One region of the Staphylococcus sp. mip270_02 genome, then DNA from elsewhere that is predicted to be linked to it. Evidence: predicted binding sites of a transcription regulator. Region 1 holds the regulator's gene; each other region holds the start of a gene.
The links. Region 1 encodes NrdR, which represses ribonucleotide reductase genes. Its sites were predicted from a motif close to AACACNATATATNGTGTT; they were not measured.

Region 2: a site for NrdR is predicted at 1,418-1,435, ahead of nrdI (class Ib ribonucleoside-diphosphate reductase assembly flavoprotein NrdI). Genes of this name have one in related genera too.
Region 3: a site for NrdR is predicted at 1,939-1,956, ahead of nrdD (anaerobic ribonucleoside-triphosphate reductase). Genes of this name have one in related genera too.

The regions. Positions count from the first base shown of each region.
Region 1 covers NZ_CM132934.1:1,607,776-1,611,240, reverse strand. The annotation lists gene ACW5YJ_RS07550 (replication initiation and membrane attachment family protein) at 1-1,298, opposite strand, end outside; gene nrdR (transcriptional regulator NrdR) at 1,299-1,769, opposite strand; gene gap (type I glyceraldehyde-3-phosphate dehydrogenase) at 2,099-3,124, opposite strand; gene coaE (dephospho-CoA kinase) at 3,409-3,465, opposite strand, start outside.
Region 2 covers NZ_CM132934.1:2,629,614-2,633,078, reverse strand. The annotation lists gene queF (preQ(1) synthase) at 1-82, opposite strand, end outside; gene ACW5YJ_RS12630 (DMT family transporter) at 103-984, opposite strand; gene nrdI (class Ib ribonucleoside-diphosphate reductase assembly flavoprotein NrdI) at 1,708-2,106, shown strand; gene nrdE (class 1b ribonucleoside-diphosphate reductase subunit alpha) at 2,069-3,465, shown strand, end outside.
Region 3 covers NZ_CM132934.1:566,051-569,515, forward strand. The annotation lists gene thiS (sulfur carrier protein ThiS) at 1-3, shown strand, start outside; gene ACW5YJ_RS02510 (thiazole synthase) at 5-772, shown strand; gene ACW5YJ_RS02515 (ThiF family adenylyltransferase) at 772-1,770, shown strand; gene nrdD (anaerobic ribonucleoside-triphosphate reductase) at 1,981-3,465, shown strand, end outside.

The DNA.
Region 1 (3,465 bases):
TGCTGTTGGTTATCTTTTTCTGTTTTCTCATCTCGCTCTTCTAACCATTTCGGTGTCATCTCTCTAGAAGCTAATTGTTTTTGTTTATATCTATTTTTGGTAGGATAAGATTCTTTTTTAGGTTGGTTAACTTTCATTGCATATTCATATGCCTGTTCAGCCGTTTTAATACCTTTTTTCTTCCAATTTGATGCTATTTCAAAAATATAAGTTTTAGGTAATTTCATATCTTCCTTCAACATAACAAATTGCAATAGAATATTAATAACACCAAAAGATAAGTTTTCACGTTCAATCAATTCTTCAATCATGAATTTTTGCTGTGTAGTAGGTTCTGATTCAGACCACGATGCTAACATATCAATCGGGCTTGTTTGCTCCAATTGTACCAACCAATTATCAGATTGACTTGACGTTTCTTCAGAATTGGTTACTTGTAAAGAAGGGACATTATCTTTTTCTGATTTAACTTGTAAATTTGGTAACTGTTGTTCATGTTCCATTAAATAATAAGTACGTGCGTGTTTTCTCAATTCTTCAAAAGATAATTCTTGAGCACTAGTTATCGATTTTAAAATAATACGCTTCATCGATTCAGGCGTCAAACCATATAATGTTGCAATTTGTGTTATTAACGCTTTAGCATCATTCGTAACTATTTTTGAACTAATAAAATGATTTTGTAACAAATCATATAATGTTTCAAAGTCAAAGTGAACGCGTGTAAGGTCTAAACCTTCATACGGCTTATCATCTTGGATGTATGCTGTATCTTGCGCTAATGCTTTATTAGGAATTTTAAAAACATCAGTAAATGTGCGTGTTATATCTTGATAACTACTTAAGTCTACAGCCTTTTTAGTTTCAAAGTGACGTTTTAATTGTTGGTAACGTTGTTTACTCACCTCACTATATAGATAAACAGATAGCATAGGATCACTGAAAAACTGTTTCGCAGTAGGTGGTTGATTAAGAACATAAACAAATGAGGAATGCTGCTCGTTATGATTTACATAAGATTTTACCAATCCAATACCTTCTAACAAATCCATTTCTTTTCTGAATTCTAATAGATTAATTTTCAACTCACTCATAATAATATAGTGCGTCAACACCGCATCTACTTCGTGGTCCACAAATTGGTTTAAATAATGATATAGTCCTGTCGCATTAGCGCCTATCATTGGTGTAAACAATCTGTTCAAGATTTCTAAATGATTATTATTTAAATAAAATTCACGCACGATAGTAAAATTATCATGTGGTCTCAATCCATAATCATATGATTGTAACCCCATTTACGAATCACTCCGTTTATTATTTACTAATATACCTTGCATTGATTGTAATAATTGATCTACATCTTTGAATTCTTTATAAACAGAAGCAAATCGTACATAGGACACTTGATCTACGTGCATAAGTAAATTCATCACGTGCTCTCCTATTTCTCTAGAAGAAATTTCTGCGTGCCCCTCATCTCGCAACTTCCATTCTACATTATTAGTAATATCTTCTAATTGTTGGTAACGAACTGGTCTCTTTTCACAAGAACGGACTAAACCATTTAATATTTTCTCACGCGAAAATTGCTCCCGTGTTCCATCTTTTTTCACCACGATAAGTGGTCTTTTCTCTATATGTTCAAAGGTTGTGAACCTTGTTTCACAATTTTCACATTCTCTTCTACGACGAATCGCATTAACTTCATCTGCATGTCTAGAGTCTACAACACGAGAATGAGTCGAATTACATTTCGGGCATTTCATCGAATTATCACCCTCTCATTTATGATTATCTTCTATTATACTATAAATATACATGTCACAAAAGAATCGCTATTACACAATTTAGCATATATGAATTAATGCTAAATTATTTTAAACTAACTCTTACACATTTTTTCTGATGACAACTCTTACTATAAAAGGATACTCTCATTACACCAAGCATTTGAATATATCTAGCTTCTTATTCATCGATGTGTTAATAACATTAATAAAACTCCTTTTAAATTAGTATGCTTAAATGCAAACTAACTTAAAAGGAGTTTATAAATTAATACAATCATATTGTTGTTACAGGTATAATTTTAGTTTTAATATGTTACGGCTGCAACATCACTTTTCAATAATTGACCAATTTGAACAGCAACATCCACAACTCTATTTGAATAGCCCCATTCGTTATCGTACCATGCAATTACTTTCACTTTATTATCACCCATAACCATTGTACTCTGTGTATCAATGATAGCTGAATGTGGATTAGTATTGAAATCCATTGATACTAATGGTGCATCTTCAGTTGAAATAACACCTTGTAAATCATTGTCTTTAAATGCTTGATTCACTTGCTCTGCCGTTACATCTGCATCTAAATCTACAACTAAGTCTACTAAAGATACATTTTTTGTTGGTACTCTTAAAGCCATACCATGTAATTTTCCTTCTAATTCAGGTAAGACTTCTTTCAACGCTTTTGCAGCACCTGTAGAAGTTGGGATAATACTTTCATTACACGAACGTGCACGTCTTAAATCTTTGTGAGGGTTGTCGATGTTGTTCTGATCATTAGTAATAGCATGAACAGTAGTCATTAATCCATTTTGAATACCAAATTCATCATTTAAAACTTTAGCGACTGGTCCAATGCAATTTGTTGTGCATGAAGCGTTGCTAAAGATATCGTATTGCTCTATGTCTAATTGATCATTATTTACACCCTTGACGATCATTTGCACATCGCCACCTTTTGATGGTCCTGTTAACAATACTTTTTTAGCACCTGCATTAATATGCGCAATTGCTTTATCTCCATGATTAAATTTACCTGTTGCCTCTATTGCTATATCAACATTCAATTCTTCCCAAGGTAAATTTTCCGGATTTCTATCAGATACCAATTGGATGACATGGTCATTCACTTTAATACCCGCTTCCGTTGGCTCTACTTTTAAATCATAAGCACCATGCGTTGTGTCATAGTTAATTAGGTGAGCAATTGTTTCAGCTGGGTAGCTAGCATTAATTGCTACTACATTCAAATCTTTATTATTGAGCGCAATTCTCAATACCATTCTACCTATTCTACCCATTCCGTTAATCGCAATATTTGTCGTCATTCGAAGCACCCCTCGTCTTAGTGTTATACTTTATGAAAATAGTATAACATAAATTAGATTTTAAGAAAGCGTTTTCTGAAACAAATGTAAAATTTTTTAATTTCAAATAATCTATACTTTTAGTTACACAAATACATACAATTCAATTTCAATTCTCTTCTTTAAAACATCAAATGTAATTTTATTGATTGTTATAGTATACGCTGTTAAATAACTACTTGGTGTTGTTATATATAAAAAATCACCCAATTTCGTAATGAAAACTGGATGATTTTACAATTCTATTATTGTGCTTCTTCAGTACCACTCTCAATGTAACCTTCTTCAAGCAACAAATTTTC
Region 2 (3,465 bases), 1.0 Mb from region 1:
CATAGTCGAATTCATATTTATTATTTTGATTGCCGAGTAAAGTAATATCCTGTAAATCTTCTGTTTTACGTCCTTCGCTCATAATTGAAAACTCCTTTAAATTTATGGTTTTTGTTCTGACTTTTGAATTGTAGTAGGTTGTCTTCTTGCTTTTTCAAACATATAGTAACTAGACCCAATGATAATCATATAGCCAAGCACTGCATAAAAGTCTGGTGATTCACCAAATAAGATAAAGCCAAATAAAGCGGTAAAGATAATAGATGCGTAAGTAAAGATAGAAATATCTTTAGCGGGTGCATAGCTATAAGCAAGCGTAATACCGATTTGACCTGCGGCAGCTGATAGACCAGCACCGATTAAATACCATACCTGAGTCATCGTCATTGGCTCAAATGTAAATATAGTAAATGGTATCAGAACTATAATGGAAAAGAATGAAAAATAGAATACAATTGTATAGGGAGCTTCACGTGTACTAAGTGCCCTGACACAAGTGTAAGCACTTGCTGCAAATATACCTGATAATAACCCTGCTATAGCTGGAAACATAGATGAAGAAAATTCTGGTTTCACCACAAATAACATCCCTGCTATAGCTACGATCATAGCTATAAATTGATAATTACGAACCTTTTCATTTAAAAATATTAAACTAAGTAAGATAGTCCAAAATGGATTTAACTTCATTAAAGTATCAGCATCGCTTAGAATCATATGGTCTATTGCATAAATATTTAGTAAAACACCAATCAAACCTAATGTTGAACGTGAAATTAACAGGGGTTGACTGCTGAGTTTACCAAATAGGGGTTGTTTATATTTGAAAATAAAATACATAGGTATAAACATTGCTACTAAATTTCGAGCAAGTGACTTTTGGTAGACTGGTAAGTCACCAGCTAGTCTGAAGAAAACAGACATAAAGCTAAAACCAACTGCTGAAATAAGTATGGCAATGATACCCTTAACTTTAGGATTCATATGTATCGCCTCAATTGTTAGTTTTTAACGTATATATATTAGCATATATTTCTAGAATATGTATATATCCTTGAAAGTTTGATGAAACTATATTATGATTATAAAAAGCGAACAAACGTTCTGTAATCAGGTGTGGTAATTTACAATTTATCTAAATAGAATTTATAGTTTGTGTGATATGTGTTGTGGACAATGTGAAGGGGTTTAATAGCTAAACCACGCTAAATCAAGCGTTACAAGCTTTTCAAAAAAAGCAAATGAAAAAACCTTAAATTCAGAAAAAATTTTTTTTGTGATCAAAAATAGCAGTTTAAAGTTGAATTGGTGCCATTTACCTCTGCTCTTCAATATTTTGTCAAAAACAAAGGCCTTTAAATAAGGTTCTGAATTATGTATAATGAAACACATAATATAGTATTGATGATCAGAACGAAACACAATATATTGTGTTTTATATGCAGGGTCACTTTATTTATAATAAACCAAATTTTAAGTAAAATAACACTATTAAGAGCGTTTAATAATGACAAATCAAGCATAAATACTTAATTAATGATTTTTTACATACCAACATATAGATAACAAGCTTACTATATATAGTGGTTAACTCCAAAAAGTTAATACTAGTTATCATTCTTTAAGTACGAAGTGAAATAGTTCGATTTTATAATTGTGATTTTTCATTAATAAAATATTAGTTAAATTAAGAAAGAAGGTGGTCCAATGAAGGTTGTCTATTTTTCATTTTCTGGCAATGTACGCAGATTCATCAAAAAAACTGAGCTTACGAATGTGATGGAAATTACACAAAGTAATTGTTCTGAGAAAATTGAAGAACCATTCATATTGGTCACTGGAACGATAGGATTTGGCGAAGTACCACAACCAGTTCAGTCATTTTTAGATGTAAATAAAAATTTATTAAAAGGCGTTGCAGCGAGCGGAAATCGCAATTGGGGTCAAAACTTTGCGAAAGCTGGACGGTCTATCTCAGAAAAATATCAAGTTCCTTTATTAATGAAATTTGAAGTACAAGGAACACAAAATGATATTAGCGAATTTAAAGATAAGGTGGGGCATTTCAATGAAGATTATGGACGAGAAGAAATACAATCATATTGAGTTAAATAACGAGGTTACTAAACGTAAAGATAATGGCTTTTTCAATTTAGAAAAAGACCAAGAAGCATTAGCAGTATATTTAGAGGAAATAGAAGACAAGACTATATACTTTGATACTGAAATCGAACGCCTTCACTATCTCGTTGATAATGATTTCTATTTTGACTTATTTGCAAAATACTCAGAAGCAGATTTGATAGAAATAACAGATTACGCTAAAAGTATTCCTTTTAAATTTGCGAGTTACATGTCTGCAAGTAAGTTTTTCAAAGATTATGCTTTAAAAACAAACGATAAAAGTCAATATTTAGAAGATTATAAGCAACACGTAGCAATCGTTGCATTATATCTAGCAAATGGTCATAAAGCGACAGCTAAACAATTTATTTCAGCAATGGTTGAACAACGTTACCAACCGGCAACACCTACATTTTTAAATGCTGGTCGTGCTCGTCGTGGTGAACTTGTATCTTGTTTCTTACTTGAAACAGATGACAGCTTGAATTCAATTAATTTCATTGATTCAACAGCTAAACAGTTAAGTAAAATTGGCGGCGGTGTTGCTATTAATTTATCTAAATTGCGCGCACGTGGTGAAGCGATTAAAGGTATAAAAGGCGTTGCCAAAGGCGTACTTCCAGTTGCAAAATCACTTGAAGGTGGCTTTAGCTATGCAGATCAACTTGGACAACGTCCTGGCGCAGGTGCAGTTTATTTAAATATTTTCCACTATGATGTTGAAGAGTTTTTAGATACGAAAAAAGTAAACGCTGATGAAGATTTACGTTTGTCTACAATTTCAACAGGATTAATTGTGCCATCTAAGTTTTTTGATCTTGCAAAAGAAGGCAAAGATTTCCATATGTTTGCGCCTCATACAATTTATAAAGAATACGGTGTCACTTTAGATGATATTAACTTAGATGAATATTACGATGAACTTGTTGCTAACCCAAATGTTGATAAAAAGAAAAAAGATGCACGTGAAATGCTGAATATGATTGCACAAACACAATTACAATCAGGTTATCCATATTTAATGTTTAAAGATAATGCAAACAAAGTGCATGCTAACTCTGACATTGGACAAATTAAAATGAGTAACTTATGTACTGAAATTTTCCAATTACAAGAGACTTCTATTATCAATGATTATGGCACTGAAGATGAAATTAAACGTGACATCTCATGTAATTTAGGTTCATTAAATATCGTTAATGTGATGGAATCAGGTAAATTCAAAGACTCAGTACACACTGGTATGGATGCTTTAACGGTTGTTAGTGATGAAGCGGATATTCAGAATGCACCTGGCGTTAGAAAAGCTAATAGGGAGTTACATTCAGTAGGATTAGGTGT
Region 3 (3,465 bases), 1.0 Mb from region 1:
TAATATGTTTAAAATAGGCAACTTTACATTAAATTCAAGATTATTATTAGGTACAGGAAAATTTGCTAATGAAGAGATACAAACTCAGGCTATTGAAGCAGCAGAAACAGAAGTATTAACTTTTGCAGTGAGACGTATGAATTTATATGACAAAGATTTACCAAATCCATTAGCAAAAGTTGATTTATCGAATTTCATCACATTTCCAAATACTGCAGGGGCTAAAACAGCTAAAGAAGCAGTCCGTATAGCAGAAATTGCTAATCACGCAGGTGTTTGTGACATGATTAAGGTAGAGGTCATTGGTGATGACGAAACATTATTGCCAGACCCATTAGAAACATATAAAGCATGTAAAGTGTTATTGGAAAAAGGTTATACGGTCTGTCCATATATATCTAACGATGTTGTGCTAGCGAAACGCTTAGAAGAGTTAGGTGTTCATGCAATTATGCCACTTGCCTCTCCTATTGGTACGGGGAGAGGAATCAATAACCCATTAAATCTACGCTATATTATTGAACGCGCCAATGTGCCCGTAATCGTAGACGCAGGTATTGGTTCACCTAAGGATGCTTGTCATGCGATGGAATTAGGTGCTGATGGTATTTTACTTAATACGGCAATATCAAGTGCAACGGATCCTGTGAAAATGGCAGAAGCAATGAATAAAGGAATTACTGCGGGAAGATTGAGTTATGAAGCAGGAAGAATACCTGTGAAGTATACGGCACAAGCATCGAGTCCAACTAAAGGTATTGGATTCTTATGATAGAACGGTACAATCGACAGGTAAGATATCATCAGTTTGGTGAGCAAGGCCAAAGCCAACTTCAAAAAACTCATGTCATGATTATGGGCGCAGGTGCACTTGGTAGTCACAGTGCAGAAATGTTAGTAAGGATGGGGGTAGGATCACTTACTGTAATCGATATGGATATTGTTGAATTATCCAATTTACATAGACAGGCGTTATATGATGAGTTGGATGCGGAACAAATGTTACCTAAAGTTGAAGCATTAAAGCATAAGTTGAATCAAATCAATAGCAATGTACAAGTAACAACAATAGATAGTGAAATAACAAATTTAAATATAGAAAATCTATTAACGACATATCATCCGGATATTGTTATAGATGGTATGGACCATTTTAAAATAAGGTATTTAATCAATGAATCTTGTAATAAGCAAAGTATACCTTGGATTTATGGTGCTGCAGTTGGAAGTAAAGGTACTGTTTATGGTATCGATAATCAAGGACCATGTTTGAAATGTCTACTTGAAACAATGCCAAGTACTGGTGAAAGTTGTGCAATAAATGGTGTGTTGCCACCAGTGATTTATCAAGTAGCTAGTATGCAAATTTCCGAGCTAATGAGATGGGTCTCTGGAGAAGCATTTTCAAAAAAACTTATAACTATAGATTGTTTTAATATGCAATATAAGTCAATGGATATTAGTGCTTTAACACAAAGTGATTGTAATGTTTGTGTGAAGCACGAGTATGAATTATTAAATGATAAATACGACACCAAGATAGAGAAGCAATGCGGAGATATGTTCTTGTTACGCTTTAACGCCGACATTTTTAACCATATTGATTATTTACCAGTTACTGTGAAAAAAACTAATGACTTTGTGAAACTATTGGCATATGAGACTCATGAAATCACACTGTTCAAAGATGGAAGAATGCATGTCTATGGTACTGAAAATGAGGAGGAAGCTAAGAAAATTTATAGAGAAATTGTAAAGAGTTTGAGTTGAATATAAAATAATTTAAACACTGATTAGATAATAGGATGATTAACTATTGTGTAGTCAGTGTTTTTATATTTTTAGATTATTAATATAGATGTTTTGAAAACGCAATTAAAGTTCACAAATACTTTGAAAAGATTTTACAAATTTGTGAACTGCTTATACACCCATTGAAACACTATATATTGTGTTATAAATTTAAACAAAACACAACATATAGAAAAGAGGGGTAAAATGAATAAACTTGAACAAGATTTAAAGAATTTAATAACTAAAGATCCTACAGTGATAAATGAAAATGCCAATAAGGATAGCGCTACATTTTCGACGATGAGAGATTTAACAGCCGGTGTAGTATCTAAATCATATGCGTTAAATCATTTATTACCAGAACATATCGCAACAGCTCATAAAGAAGGGGAGATACATTTTCATGATTTAGATTATCATCCATTTCAACCGCTTACGAATTGTTGCTTAATAGATGCAGAAAGTATGCTCAAGAATGGTTTTCAAATTGGTAACGCAACTGTGACTTCACCTAAATCAATTCAAACAGCTTCTGCCCAACTTGTACAAATCATTGCCAATGTTTCTAGTAGCCAATATGGAGGGTGTACAATTGACCGAGTTGATGAATTACTGAGCCATTACGTTCAATATAATGAAGCTAAGCATCGAGAATTGGCTGAAAAATTTGTGACACCACAAGACATAGAAACTTATGTTGATTATCGAGTTTCACAAGATATCGAAGATGCTATAGAAAGTTTAGAATATGAAATTAACACATTGTATACATCAAATGGTCAAACACCTTTTGTAACATTAGGATTTGGATTAGGAACAGATACATATAGCCGTAAAATCCAACAAGCAATTCTTAACACTAGAATCAAAGGTTTGGGTAAAGATCGTATTACTGCCATCTTCCCAAAACTTGTGTTTTCAATTAAAAAAGGCGTGAATTTTAGTTCGAAAGATCCGAATTATGATATAAAACAATTAGCATTAGAGTGCTCTACTAAAAGAATGTATCCTGATATTTTGAATTATGATAAAACGGTAGAAATATTAGGTGATTTTAAAGCTCCGATGGGTTGTCGTTCGTTTTTGCCAGCTTGGAAGAACGAAATTGGAGAATTTGAGAATAATGGAAGATGTAATTTAGGTGTTGTGACATTAAATGTGCCTAGAATAGCAATTGAATCTAATGGTGACATTGAAATGTTTTGGAAGATATTCCATGAACGAATGGCACTAATGCATGATGCTCTCGTCTATCGAATTCAACGCATTTCCGAAGTAACACCTGATAATGCGCCTATTTTATATAAAAATGGTGCATTTAAACATCGTTTAACAGATAAAGAAGATATTATGACATTGTTAAAAGGAAAACGAGCTACTTTATCTATGGGATATATTGGTTTGTATGAAGCGGCTACAGTGTTTTATGGTCCTAATTGGGAAACACAGTCTATAGCTAAAAAATTTACATTAGATATATTAAAAGCAATGAAAGTTTACCAACTGAAATGGACTGAACAATATGATGTTTGGTTCAGCGTTTATAGCACACCAAGTGAATCTCTAACCGATCGTTTTTGTAGACTTGATATGGAAAAATGTGGTGAAATACCGAACGTCACTGACAAAGGATATTATCAAAATTCATTCCACTATGATGTGAGAAAAGAT